DNA from 2 places in the Thermoanaerobacter brockii subsp. finnii Ako-1 genome. Region 2 is predicted to be linked to the other one. Evidence: a T-box and tRNA genes for the amino acid it is inferred to sense, from the RefSeq annotation. Region 2 holds a T-box; the other holds one or more tRNA genes.

Region 1 (7,447 bases), 130 kb from region 2:
TGCATTGCACATAGCATTTTTTACAATCTCTTCATACCCTTGTGGCACATAAACTGCAATTTTTTTATATCCTTCGGAATAAGTGACATCCAAAACTTCCCTATCATATATTCCTAAGACGTTACACAAAATATCATTCATCCCATTTGGAGCTATATCAAAAGAGGTATGGGCTGCATAAAGCGAGATATCATTTTTAATAAGTTGTATTAACAATGAGCCCACTGGATTATCAGCTTTGACATTTTTTATTGGCTTAAAAATTAACGGATGATGAGTTACAATCATATCTACTTTTTTGTCAATTGCTTCTTTAACTACTTCAAAAGTGGCATCCAAAGCTACTAAAATTTTTGAGACATCTTTAGAACCATCTCCTACCAATAATCCTACGTTATCCCATTCTTCAGCGAATTTACGCGGCGCAAGCTTATCCATTATGGAAGCTATTACTTGGCATTTTAAGCCCATTTATCAACACCTCGAATTTCTTTACTTTTTCATCTAATTGCTTACGCTTTTCATTGGTCTTGGGAAGTTTATTTATGATTTTCTTCATTTTGTCGATTTTATACTGCAAGAATTCTTCTAATAGTGGATGCTTTTTTTGTATGAGTTTTTCCCCTACTTCATAATATATGTCATTTTTGACTTTTTGTCTACCATGTTCTGCTACTATTATTTCATAATATTTTTGATTTTCTTTAACTAATTCCTCATCACAAATTTTATATCCATTTTCTATTAAGTATTTCCTCAAATATGCAGAATCTTTCATAGGTTGAAGTATAAATTTCTTAATAGTTTTTGCAATATCTTTTCCTTCTTCTAATATTTTTGTAATTAAAATTCCTCCCATACCTGCAATAACAACTACGTCTACTTCCCCTGGCGATAAAACATTAAGACCATTCCCTAACCTTGTGTCTATCAAAGATTGCAAATTTCGCTTTTGAACTTCTTTTACAGCTTTATTTAATGAACCTTTATTTAAATCTGAAGCAACAACGTAGGTAGCTATTTTACTTTTGATAAGGTAAACAGGAATAAAACCATGGTCAGTACCTATATCTGCAACTTTTGACCCATGAGGAATATATTCAGCAATTTTCCCTAATCGCTCTGTAAGTTTCATGTAATCCTCCTAAAAGTATAAAAAAATAAAAAAGCATTTAAAGCTAAATGCTTTTTTTCTCTAAATGGTGGGCCTTCAGGGATTTGAACCCCGGACCAATCGGTTATGAGCCGACCGCTCTGCCAGCTGAGCTAAAGGCCCAAAAAGTGGCTCCTCAGGTAGGATTCGAACCTACAACCTACCGGTTAACAGCCGGTTGCTCTACCCTTGAGCTACTGAGGAATACAATAATAATTATACAGATTTTTGCCCTATTGTCAAGAAGCTTATTCAATCAAGGAAATCTTTTAATTTTTTGCTCCTGCTGGGATGCCTCAATTTTCTCAAAGCCTTTGCTTCAATTTGCCTTATGCGTTCTCTTGTAACATTAAACTCTTTTCCTACTTCCTCTAAAGTTCTTGCTCGACCGTCATCTAGGCCAAACCTAAGTCTTAGTACTTTCTCTTCCCTTGGCGTTAGGGTATCAAGAACATCCATCAACTGTTCTTTTAGCATTGTAAAAGCAGCAGCTTCTGCTGGAGCTGGTGCATCTTCATCGGGTATAAAATCGCCTAAGTGGCTGTCTTCCTCTTCCCCAATAGGAGTTTCTAAAGATACAGGTTCTTGTGCTATTTTCATTATCTCTCTTACTTTTTCTTCTGGCATCCCCATCTCTTTTGCCAACTCTTCAGGAGTGGGCTCACGACCTAATTCCTGCAGCAATTGCCTTTGGACTCTTATCAATTTATTGATAGTTTCTACCATGTGTACAGGGATTCTTATGGTTCTTGCTTGATCTGCAATAGCTCTTGTAATAGCCTGTCTTATCCACCATGTAGCGTAAGTACTAAATTTATAGCCTTTTCTATAGTCAAATTTTTCAACTGCTTTGAGTAACCCCAAATTTCCTTCTTGTATCAAATCTAAGAAAAGCATTCCTCTTCCTACGTATCTTTTGGCTATGCTTACAACCAATCTCAAATTAGCTTCTATAAGTCTTTTTTTAGCTTCTTCGTCTCCTTGTTCGATTCTTTTTGCCAATTCAATCTCTTCTTCAGGAGTGAGAAGGGGAATCTTGCCTATCTCCTTCAAATACATTCTAACAGGGTCATCTATACTGATTCCTTCAGGAAGAGAAAGGTCTAAATCTAAATCTTCTTCAGTTATTTCTTCCTGACGAGGTTCTTCCCCAACAATTTCAATTCCCATGTCTTCAAAAGCATCATATACTTTCTCAATTTGGTCAGGATTTAAATCAATATCTTCTAAAGAATCCATTATCTCATTGTAGGTGAGCATCCCAGTTTTTTTTCCTTTATTGATAAGTTCTGTAATGGCTTCTTTAGACAATTCTTCGTTGTTCATAGGTTTCCCCTCCCTATGGGTTTCTTTCTTTTTAGCCATTTTTTATCTTTAGCATCTCCTTTTCACAATTTTGTAATTCTATTAAAAGTTGCCTTTCTTTCTCTATATCCCCCAACATATGAGCTTCATTGATAGCTCTTTTAATCTTTTCTCTTTTAACTGCCAAACTGTTAATGAGAATCTTGTTTATAATATCATCAACAGCTTGTTCAGTAACATTTTCACTCTCATAAAAAGCTTTAATAATATCATTAAAATCAGATATGAGATTTTCCTCTTGTAATAAATAAACAATATCATTTATTTGAGTTTTTTTTCCATCCTCCAACCTTGACATTATTTCTCCAAAAATTGGCTTTAATTTAACATTCTCCAGCATATCGGCGGTAATTGTTTCTTTCACCCTTTTGTAAAGATTATTATCATACAGCAGCAATGCAATTAAGTACTTTTCTGGTGATATTTTACTACTACTGTATATATTATGCCTTATATTGCCAGCCATATACATATTTTTTTGATTTTTTTCAATTTCCCTATTGACAAAACGCGCAACCTCTGTTCTCACTGCATTCTCAGGTATTTGAGCAACTTTAGCAGCTGAAGAAATATAGACTTCCCTTTTCACTTCATCAGAAAGTTTTGCAATATCTTTTGCAATTTTTTTAACATATATTATTCTATCTTGAGGATTATCAAGGTCGAGATTTTTTCTAAATACCTTTGCTTTAAACTCAATTAAACTATCGGCATTTTCTATTAATTGATTAAATGCGTTTACTCCTTCTTTTTTTATAAACTCATCAGGGTCTTTCCCATAAGGAATAGTCAGTACTTTTATATTTAAATTCAATTCATCAAGAATGTCAAGTCCTCTTAATGCGGCACTAATACCAGCTTCATCCGCATCATAAGCAATTACAACATTTCCTTTATACCTTTTTATGAGTCTTGCTTGGTCCTCTGTCAAAGCGGTTCCTAAAGATGCTACAGCACAATCTATTCCGGCTTGATGTAAGGAAATAGCGTCCATGTATCCTTCTACAATTATAAATTTGTCTTGTTGAGTTTTTTTAGCAAAATTTATTGCAAATAGCGTTTTGCCTTTTTTAAAGACCTCTGTCTCCGGAGTGTTTAAGTATTTAGGCAAACTATCATCAATAGAACGGCCTCCAAAACCTATAACATTACCCTTTACATCTATAATAGGAAACATTACTCTATTTCTAAACCTGTCGTAATAGCGGTTATTTTTTTGAGACAAAAGTCCAGCCTTTACCAGAAAACTTTCTGTATAGCCTTTTTCTTTTAAAAAGTTTAAAAGTCCATTTCCATGAGGTGATGAATAGCCTATTCCAAACTTCTTTATCGTTGCTTCTGTCAAACCTCTTTTTCTTATATAGGTTAAAGCCTGTCTACCTTCTTCAGAAAAAAGCTTATTGTAAAAATACATAGTTGCTAATTTATTTACTTTATATATTTCGTCAATAAGTTTCTTTCTTTGGTACTCCCTTTCTGTAAGCACAGTTTCTTCAAGAGTTATTCCTACTCTATCTGCTAAAAATTCAATTGCTTCTTTAAAAGTCAAATTTTCAATATCCATTATAAAAGTAACAACATTTCCACTGGCATTACAGCCAAAACAGTGATAAACCTGTTTTTCTTGACTTACCATAAAAGATGGGGTTTTTTCTCTATGAAAAGGACATAGACCTTTAAATTCTTTTCCCGCTTTTTTTAGTTCTACATACTCTGATATAACATCTATTATGTCATTTGCTTCTATGACCTTTTCAATCATTTCTTTTGAGTAAGCCATCAATATCACCTAATTATTCTATTCGACAAAAATTGTTAAATTCCTCTTTACCAAATTAATTTATTAGTGACGACCAATATATATTCGACAAAAGATTCAAAAATCCTTCTTTGGTTTTATTAAATTTTTATTAAAATCAAAAAATATTTTACTCAAACCAAGGACTGGGCAAAAAAATCTCTTTGTATTTTAAAAAAGCATATTTGTCTGTCATACCAGCAATATAATCAGCAACAGCTCTTTCTCTTCCATAAATCTCAGCAAGTTTTATAAATTCTTGAGGCATCTTTTCAATATTGTCATAAAAGTAATAAAACAATTGTTCTACTATTCTTTTTGCTTTTTCCTCATCTTTTTTAGCTTTTGACCCAATATAAACTTTTTTGAACAAAAAATCCCTCAGGCTATAAGTAGCCTCATAAATCTCTTTACTCATTGAAACTTTCGGCTTTCCTAAGCTATTATTTATAACATCTTTTACCATTGTATCTATTCGCTTACTATGCTTATCACCCAAAATTGCTATTAAATCTTTTGGTAAATCCTCCGGATTTAAAACTTTTCCCCTTATCGCATCATCAATATCATGGTTAATATAAGCTATTTTATCAGAAATTTGTACTACTTGTCCCTCTAAAGTCTGGGGATTTCCTGAGGTAGAGTGGTTACAAATGCCGTCCTTAACTTCCCAAGTCAAATTAAGACCCTTTCCATCCTTTTCCAAAATCTCAACCACTCTAATGCTTTGTTCATTATGTCTAAAGCCATCTTTTAAAAGTCTATTTAAAACTTCCTCACCAGAATGGCCAAAAGGAGTATGTCCTAAATCATGACCTAAAGCAATAGCTTCTGTCAAATCTTCGTTTAACCTCAAAGCTCTTGCAATTGTTCTTGCAATCTGAGCTACTTCTAAAGTATGAGTTAGCCTTGTTCTATAATGGTCACCTTCTGGAGAAATAAAGACTTGTGTTTTGTGGCTCAATCTTCTAAAAGCTTTGCTATGAATAATCCTGTCTCTATCCCTTTGAAACTCTGTTCTTATATCGCATTTTTCTTCTTCTCTATCCCTGCCGCGAGTTTCACGGCTTTTTGTCGCATAAGGAGAAAGCAGTTGATATTCTAATTCCTCTGTAATTTCTCTAATTTTCATTTGACCACCTAGCCTTTTTTATTTATGGTGGTAAAAATAAAAACCCATAAAAGGGTTTTTCCATTTCTTTTCTTGATACCGTCTTTTTTATTTAGCCATCATTACGGTCAACACCATAGACAAAATTATAAACAACGCTGCCGCTATGGTTGTGAGCTTTTCTAATGTCCCCTCCATGGTTCGAGCTTTATTTTTCCCAAAAAAGGTTTCTGCTCCTCCTTCTATTACTCCTGAAATGCCTGCACTTTTACCTTTTTGCAAAAGTATCACAGCTATTAAGAAAAGACTAACTAAAACATGTATAACCATGAGTACAGTTTTTAGCATATTTACACCGCCTTATCCTAATTTTTGAAACACAATACCACAGTTTATATTATACAAAGAATTGCTATGTTGATCAAGAGGTTTTTATATAAAAAGGGAATCCTTTTTGGATCCCCTTATTTCTTAATATTGTAAAAAGCATTTTTGCCAAGATATTGAGCTGTGCTTCCTAAAGCTTCTTCAATTCTTAAAAGCTGATTGTATTTTACGACTCTGTCAGTTCTTGCAGGTGCTCCAGTTTTAATTTGCCCTGCATTTACTCCAACTACAAGGTCTGCAATTGTTGAATCTTCTGTCTCTCCTGAGCGGTGAGACACAACAGCTGTATATCCTGCTCTTTTTGCCATTTCAATAGCATCAAGAGTTTCTGTTAAAGTTCCTATTTGATTGAGTTTTATAAGGATTGAATTTGCTACTCCCATGCTTATACCTTTTGAAAGTCTTTGAGTATTCGTTACAAATAAGTCGTCTCCTACAAGCTGTATCTTCTTGCCTAATCTTTCAGTCAATAGTTTCCATCCGTTCCAGTCTTCTTCTGCAAGACCGTCTTCAATAGAGACAATAGGATATTTGTTAACAAGTTGTTCCCAAAAATCTACCATTTCTTCGGGGGTTCTTACAATTCCTTCTCCTTCAAAATGATATTTCCCATCCTCTTTATAAAGCTCTGTTGAAGCAGGATCTAATGCTAATACTATATCTTCTCCTGGCACATATCCCGCTTTTTCTATAGCTTCCAATATGACTTGTATAGCTTCTTCATTTGAGGTAAGGTTGGGAGCAAAACCTCCTTCATCACCAACTGTTGTACTTAACCCTTTAGAATGTAACACGTTTTTCAAATTGTGATAAACTTCTGAACACATTCTTAATGCTTCACGGAAGTTTGGAGCACCAACAGGCATTATCATAAACTCTTGTATATCTACATTGTTATCAGCGTGTTTTCCACCGTTTAATATGTTCATCATTGGCACAGGAAGAGTTTTTGCATTTACTCCACCAATGTATTGATACAAAGGTAAACCACATTCCTCAGCTGCTGCCTTTGCCACTGCCAAAGATACCCCTAAGATAGCATTTGCTCCTAATTTGCTCTTATTGGGAGTTCCATCTAGTTCAATCATCGCTTTGTCAATTGCTACTTGGTCTTGTGCTTCCATGCCAATTAGCTCAGGAGCAATAATGTCATTGACATTTTGAACAGCTTTTAGCACTCCTTTTCCCAAATATCTTGATTTATCTCCATCTCTTAACTCAACTGCTTCAAAAGCTCCTGTAGAAGCCCCTGAAGGCACAGCAGCTCTTCCTACGGCACCGCTATCTAACTCTACCTCTACTTCAACTGTGGGATTTCCACGGGAGTCAAGTATTTCTCTTGCAAAAATATCAATTATTGATGACATGACAATTTCTCCTTTCTTTTTAAATTTTATTTTAAATTTTATCTTCTTCCAATGATTAAAGATTTTCCCGTCATCTCTTTAGGAACTGGTAGTTTCATTATGTCCAAAATTGTAGGAGCAATGTCAGCCAGTATCCCATCTTTTCTTAAATCAATATCTCCCTCACCTATAACAATAAATGGAACTGGGTTTGTAGTATGAGCTGTCTGTGGCTCTTTTGTCACAGGGTCAATCATCTCTTCCGCATTGCCATGGTCAGCTGTTAT
Region 2 (7,447 bases):
TTCATATTCCGAGGAAGGAGTTCTATCGCCTTCTATCCTTTTGCCATCTAAATCCATCACAACAATATCTTCCGGTCGAATTTCAAAATAATCCATTCCAGAAGGAGTTATAGCCATTAATCCTTTTTCTCGATTATAAATACTTAAGTTTCCACCTGTACCTTTGGTAAGATTAGAGGTTATGAGTTTTTTACCATATTCTACTATTTGTTCCCTTTCTGATTGCATTAGCAACGTCATCACCCTCGATTTTTAATCATTTTGCAGAACAACTTGTCTGACAAGTTGTTCTGAGAAAATTATATAGTATTGCAAATAAACTGTCAAGTTTGTTATTTAAACAATTTACAAAAAAAATTGAGGTATTCTGACTTATTGTCAGAATACCTCAATTTTTTGACAAACTTTTTATGCCAAATTCAAAAACTTCTTAAATGAGACCTTGTCTACAATCCAGAACACCTTATCTTTGTATCAAATTTTTTGCTCTTTTCTCCACGTTATACATTACTTTTTCCACATCTACAGTTTTTATTTCTCTATTTTCCATTATTATTTTGCCATTTATTATTACTGTATCCACATCTGATGCTTGAGCAGTATAAGCTAAAGCAGAAATTAAGTTGTGGTGTGGATAAAAATGCGGCTTGTCAATATCAATAATCACTATATCCGCTTTTTTCCCTACTTCGATGGAACCTATCTCTTTATCCCACAATAAAGCTTTAGCGCCATTGATTGTCGCCATTTTTAGAGCTTCCAAGGCCGGTACGGCAAGAGCATCGTAATTTAACGCCTTATTAATAGTGGCAGCAAAATGAATCTCTTCAAACATGTTTAGGTTATTGTTACTGGCTGGACCATCTGTTCCCAAAGCTACGTTTATTCCTTTTTTTAGCATTTGATCCACAGGAGCAAAACCACTGGCTAACTTGGCATTACTGGTAGGATTGTAAACTGGTGATACCTTCATTTCCTTTAATATTTCAGTGTCTTCATCGCTTACATGAACACAATGAGCTGCTACAGTCGGAACATCAAATACTCCTATGTCCTTTAAATGTTTCACAGGAGATTTTCCATGCTTTTGGAAACTTTCTTCTACTTCTTTTTTTGTTTCTGATACATGAATATGAATTCCTGTATTTAACTCCTTAGCCAATTCTACTACTTCCTTCAAATAAGAGGAGCTACAAGTATAAGGTGCATGAGGACCCACCATTACTTTGATTCTTCCATCCGCTTTATTATGCCAGGTATTATAAAGTTTTCGCGTATCTCTTAACTTTTCCTTATTTATTTCAGCGTCACTTTCTTCTATAATACCCCTTGTCAACACTCCTCTTATCCCTACTTCTTCTGTTGCTTTAGCTACTTCATCCATAAAAAAATACATATCGCAAAAAGTAGTAGTACCAGAATAAATCATCTCTATCATACTCAATAAAGAACCCCAGTAAACGTCTTCTGCTGAAAGTTTAGATTCAACAGGCCAGATATGTTTACTCAACCAATCAAATAACGGCACATCATCTGCATAATTCCTAAGTAAAGACATTCCCAAATGAGTATGAGCATTTATAAGACCCGGCGTTGCAATTTTTTTTGTTCCATCTATGACTCTGTCAACTTTTATATCCGGATTAATTTCTCCTATGTAAGTTATCGTGTCGCCTTCAATATAGATATTGGTGTTTTCCATAAGTGGCTGTTCTTCTTTCATAGATAGCAAAGCTACATTTTTTATAAGCAGATTCATAATATCCCTCCTAAAAATAATGTTTAAAAAGGGGAAAAATCCCCTTTTTAAACTTGTGTTTGCTGCTCAATGTGAGAAGCACATCTTGCGCAAATAGTTGGATGCTCTTTTATAGTTCCTACTGTTTCACTGTACATCCAGCAGCGTTCGCATTTTTCCCCCGGTGCATGGGTTACCACAATCTTCAAATTATAATCATCACTTTCATAAGCATTTTGAGGAGCAGGTTCTTCTGGTTGGTGAAGTACCACTTTTGAAACTATGAACACATATTCGAGGTCATTAAAGCCTTTAAAGAAATCATAAAGCTCTTGAGATGGATATATATCCACTTGTGCCTCTAAAGAGTGACCTATCTTTTTGTCAGTTCTCGCTATTTCAAGAGCTTTAGAAATATCTTTTCTTATGTCAAAAAGTTTTTCCCATTTTTCTATTATATAAGGATTATTGTATTTTTCTTGGACTTGAGGCCAATCAGCTAACTGAACACTTTCAAAATTATTTTGACTGTCGTGCTTCATATATGACCATATTTCTTCTGAAGTAAATGTAAGCACTGGTGCTATCAACCTTACAAGAGTGTCTAAAATAATGTAAAGTGTCGTTTGAGCCGCTCTTCTCTCTTTAGAAGTAGCAGGATAAGTATACAATCTGTCTTTTAAAATGTCCAGGTAAAGGCTACTCATATCTACTACACAGAAGGTATGAACCAGATGGAGAAAATCGTAATACTCATATTTATCAAAAGCCTCTGTAAGCTCTTCAACTACTCTGTTAAGCCTAAATAAAGCCCATTTATCTATCTCTAAAAGCTCTTCGTAAGGGAGCATATCCTTATCAGGGTCAAAGTCATAAAGATTGCTTAACAAGAACTTACTAGTGTTACGTATTTTTCTGTACGCTTCTGTCATCTGTTTTAAAATCTCTTGTGAAATTCTCATATCTGAAGTAAAGTCAGCAGAAACAGTCCAAAGCCTCAAAATATCTGCTCCATATTCTTTAATTACATCAGCTGGGTCAATACCATTCCCTAAAGATTTTGACATTTTCCTTCCTTCACCGTCTACAACAAACCCGTGGGTCAATACGTTTCTATAAGGTGCTTTTCCACGTGTTGCCACAGATGTCAAAAGGGAAGACTGGAACCATCCTCTGTGTTGGTCTGAACCTTCTAAATAAAGCTCTGCAGGCCACTTTAGGTCAGGATGAGTTTGCAACACAGCTGCATGGCTGGAGCCTGAATCAAACCACACATCCATTATATCTGTCTCTTTCCTAAACTTCGTAGAACCGCATTCGCAAGTAATCCCTTTTGGCAATATCTCTTCAGCTGACATTTCAAACCATGCATCTGAACCCTTTTGCCTGAAGATCTTTTTAACTGCATTTATTGTATCATCATTTATAAGCGGTTTCCCACACTTTTCACAGTAGAATATAGGAATTGGCACACCCCATACCCTTTGCCTTGAAATACACCAGTCTCGTCTATCTCTTACCATGTTAGTTATGCGCTCTTCGCCCCATGAAGGATACCAATTAACTTCTTTAATAGCTTTTAGTGCCTCTTCTCTAAATCCTTCCACAGAAGCAAACCACTGTTCTGTCGCCCTAAATATTATTGGACTTTTACATCTCCAACAGTGAGGATATGAGTGGGTAATACGGGTTTCTGCCACTAATGCATTAGCTTTTTTCAAGTCTTCCTTTATGACCTTGTTAGCCTCTTCATAATACAGACCAGCATATCCTGGCGCTTTATCTGTAAAATATCCCTTATCATCTATTGGATTTAAAACCTCAAGCCCATACTCTTGCCCAACTAAAAAGTCTTCTTCGCCATGGCCGGGAGCAGTATGAACACATCCAGTACCAGCTTCTAAAGTTACATGCTCACCCAAGATTATTAAAGAATCTCTGTCATATAAAGGATGGGTAGCCTTCATGCCCTCCAAATCTTTTCCTTTAAATACAGCAACTATTTCATAATCTGAAAGGTTAGCTTCTTTCTTTACAGTATCTAACATGTCTTTTGCCATTATATATACTTCGTCTCCAAACTTTGCAAGCGCATAATCAAACTCTGGATTTAAAGCAATTGCAAGGTTAGCCGGAATAGTCCATGTAGTAGTTGTCCATATTACAAAATACACATTATTAAGATTCTCAACAATTCCCTTGAATTTCCCTAAATCATCTTTAACTCTAAATTTTACATAAATAGAATCAGAGGTTTCATCAAAGTATTCAATTTCTGCTTCTGCCAAAGCAGTCTCACAGCTGGGGCACCAATATACAGGCTTTAGACCTTTATAGATATAGCCTTTCTTAGCCATTTCACCAAATACTTCTATCTGTTTAGCTTCATACTCCGGATTCAAGGTAAGATAAGGATTATCCCAATCTCCCCTTACTCCCAATCTTTTGAATTGAGCTTTTTGCTTTTCAATCTGAGAAAAAGCAAAATCCCTACACACTTTTCTAAATTCTGTAGGACTTACTTCATGCCTTTTTATACCTAAAGTTTTTATAGCTTGCTGTTCAATAGGAAGACCGTGTGTATCCCATCCTGGCACATAAGGAGCATCATAACCCCTCATTGTTTTGTATTTCACTATAATGTCTTTTAATACCTTATTCATAGCAGTTCCAATGTGTATATCTCCATTAGCATAAGGCGGCCCATCGTGTAAAATATATTTTTCCTTGCCTTTATTTTTTTCCAATGTTTTATGATAAATATCCATTTCTTCCCATCTTTTTAATATCTCTGGCTCTCGTGTTGGCAAATTAGCCTTCATAGGAAAATCTGTCCTCGGCAAATTAAGTGTCTTGTTGTAATCCACTGAACATTACCTCCTCTTCAAATATTATCTTTCAAACTAAAAATAAAACTTCTCGTCAGGGACGAGAAGTTCGCGGTACCACCCTACTTATTAAGACAAAGAAAAACTTTGCCTTAATCTCTCATTTAAGATAACGGGAAGCCCGGCACAGCTTACTGTAGTTCAGCCTGCAGCTCCGAGGTGATTTTCAGTAGAAACGAACTTATTGGCTCGCACCTACCGCCAACTCTCTGGAAGTCGCTTCTACTTACTCGTCCTCATCATAGCTTTTAACAATATTTTTTACACAATTATATAATACCACAAGTTTTTCGTCAATAGTATGCATATCTCATGCAGTCAGAGCAGATTTCACTTTTACACCAGGAAGACTTCCAAGTTTACCAGTAAGAGCCCCTATTTCATCCGTTGTACCATCAACTATTAAAGCGATAACCGATACTCCCCTATCTTTATAGGGTATACCCATTCTTCCTACAATAATGTGGCCGTACTCACTCAATATGTGATTTACCCTATCCGCCACATTTTCTCTATTTTGAATCAATATTCCAACAACCCCTAATCTATTCTGCATCCTTCTCCTCATCCTCATCTGGAATCAATTCTTTCTCATCTATTGAAAGTATTGATTCCAACTGGGCTTCTAAAAGAGATTTAAATTTCGCTTTAAAAACATTTAATTGCTTGCGATATCTTTCTAACTCCATTCTTATTCTTACAACTTCTTGATTTGCCTTCTCTAATATTTTTTCTGCATTTTGTTGTGCATTTTGTATGATAAGTTGTGCTTCTTTTTCTGCATTTCTTTTCAATTCCTCTGCAGTATTTTGAGCAACAATCAAAGTATTGTTTAAAGTGTTCTCCATATTTATGTAACTTTGAAGTTTTTCATTCATTATATTAATTCTATCTTTTAACTCCGCATTTTCTTTGTATAACATTTCATAGTCTTCCATAATTTTATCCAAAAACTCGTCCACTTCCTCTTCATTATAACCCCTAAAAGACCGCTTAAATTCTTTATTATGTATATCCATAGGCGTCAGCATAATATTACCTCCTTTTCTTTTGTAACATTATATAAACCTTAGAATATGTACAGAAACGCGACCTTTTTTTGTATTACCTCTCACTTCTTCTAATCTAATTCTTCCAAAACCACGTAAAGAAATTACATCTCCCTCTTTTACTTCTGAAGAAGGGTCTTCTGTATACTCCCAATTTATTTGAAGAAGACCGGACTTTATAAGTTCTGAAGCCTTCGTCCTTGATATACCAAAACCTGCAGCTGCCACACTGTCAACCCGTAGTGAGGCTACGGTAGAAAAAATGTCCTTATATTTTATTTCAGGTTCTATCACATCTTTCAAGTCAATTGAATTAACTCTTACCTTCTCTTTCCCGACTTTAAAAAGGTTCATAAGTACATAACTTTCCACATCTTTATGTAACAATATGTCACATTTATCCTCTTTTACAATTATATCGCCTATTTTTTGTCTTTTTATCCCTAACCCTAAAAGTGAACCCAACACATCTCTATGAGATAGCTTAGAAAAATTGCCTTCAATTCTTACAGCGCAAATAGGGGTATCTTCCGGCTGTAAAAAATCGGGGTAAATAATTGCTATCTTTCTTTCTGCTAAAGGATATCCTCCATCTAGATTATAGTTTATATCTTGCTGTCGATACTTTAATATAGTTTTTTCAAAAATTTTTTGTTCAGAGAGGCTTAAAAAGTCTGTATATTTTACTCTTTTAGATTTTAAAACGCCTTTAATTATGTCTTCAAATCGGGATACAGTAAATTCCTTGTCCATCATATATACCTCATCAGTAATAATACTAATTTAAAAACTAAAGGACGAACTAAATACTGAATCACCAAAATCGCCAAAACTGGCGAAAAATCTATCATTAAATTTCTTCCAATAGAAGACCTAAATTGTAATGCCCTAAAAGGCTCAAGTATTGGTTCTGTCGTTACGATCACAAAGCGAGAAAGTGGATTTGACATATTCTCCATTCGTAGCAAAGATAAAATAACCCTTATCAATATAAGCCAATTTATAACTTCAAAAAAATAATCTAATGCTGTTAAAATTGCAAAATTTACAGGCAAAATCATTTCCTCCTTATCAATTTAGATTGTATAAAGAATTTACTTCATCTTTTATATCCCCTGTAATATCAAAATTCTCAGGCGCAACTAAAAATATATAGCCAGATATCTTCTTTATCTCTCCATTAAGAGCATAGGCTGCACCGCTTAAAAAATCCACTACTCTTTGAGCTTCATTTTTGTCCATCTTTTGTAAATCTACAATCACCGGTTTTTTATTTTTCAATTCATTACATATATTCATCACTTGTTCAAACTTTTCTGGCTTTAAAATCAAAACTTTTACTTGGGGCTGTGTATGAATATTGACAATTTTAGGCTTTCTATCGTAAGGTATGACAGGTTGTAAAGAGTCTACTTCTTCTTTCTCTTCTTCTGGCTCATCGATACCAAAGAAACTCATTAATTTATCAATCATTTTTGAAGACATTAATTATCCCTCCACATTATATTGTCTTTGCCCAAAAATAGAAGTGCCAATTCTAACAATATTCGCCCCTTCTTCAACTGCTACCCAATAGTCATTGGACATACCCATTGACAAAAATTCTACTTGTACATTATGTTGCTTAATTTCTTTTAGCTCTTCAAATAATTCTTTCATCTTTCTAAAATAGGGCCTTACCTCTTCTGGTGGAAGGTAAGGAGCTATTGCCATAAGCCCTCTAATTCTTATATTATCATATTTTTCCATTTCTTTAACAAAATTATGCATTT

The links. The T-box of region 2 lies ahead of ileS (isoleucine--tRNA ligase). A T-box ahead of a tRNA ligase gene usually reads a tRNA of that ligase, here a tRNA-Ile.
Region 1: it has a tRNA-Ile gene. The T-box ahead of ileS (isoleucine--tRNA ligase) is inferred to sense a tRNA for this amino acid. The anticodon was not compared.

Annotation. Positions count from the first base shown of each region.
Region 1 covers NC_014964.1:779,520-786,966, reverse strand. The annotation lists gene THEBR_RS03780 (Nif3-like dinuclear metal center hexameric protein) at 1-471, opposite strand, end outside; gene THEBR_RS03775 (tRNA (adenine(22)-N(1))-methyltransferase) at 431-1,135, opposite strand; tRNA gene THEBR_RS03770 (tRNA-Ile) at 1,201-1,276, opposite strand; tRNA gene THEBR_RS03765 (tRNA-Asn) at 1,283-1,357, opposite strand; gene rpoD (RNA polymerase sigma factor RpoD) at 1,406-2,479, opposite strand; gene dnaG (DNA primase) at 2,511-4,298, opposite strand; gene THEBR_RS03750 (deoxyguanosinetriphosphate triphosphohydrolase) at 4,447-5,448, opposite strand; gene secG (preprotein translocase subunit SecG) at 5,536-5,775, opposite strand; gene eno (phosphopyruvate hydratase) at 5,892-7,181, opposite strand; gene gpmI (2,3-bisphosphoglycerate-independent phosphoglycerate mutase) at 7,220-7,447, opposite strand, start outside.
Region 2 covers NC_014964.1:913,013-920,459, reverse strand. The annotation lists gene THEBR_RS04480 (L-fuculose-phosphate aldolase) at 1-234, opposite strand, end outside; gene THEBR_RS04475 (amidohydrolase) at 464-1,759, opposite strand; gene ileS (isoleucine--tRNA ligase) at 1,807-4,605, opposite strand; T-box leader at 4,660-4,878, opposite strand; gene THEBR_RS04465 (TM1266 family iron-only hydrogenase system putative regulator) at 4,937-5,182, opposite strand; gene THEBR_RS04460 (DivIVA domain-containing protein) at 5,172-5,657, opposite strand; gene THEBR_RS04455 (YlmH family RNA-binding protein) at 5,685-6,431, opposite strand; gene THEBR_RS04450 (YggT family protein) at 6,428-6,730, opposite strand; gene THEBR_RS04445 (cell division protein SepF) at 6,747-7,160, opposite strand; gene THEBR_RS04440 (YggS family pyridoxal phosphate-dependent enzyme) at 7,164-7,447, opposite strand, start outside.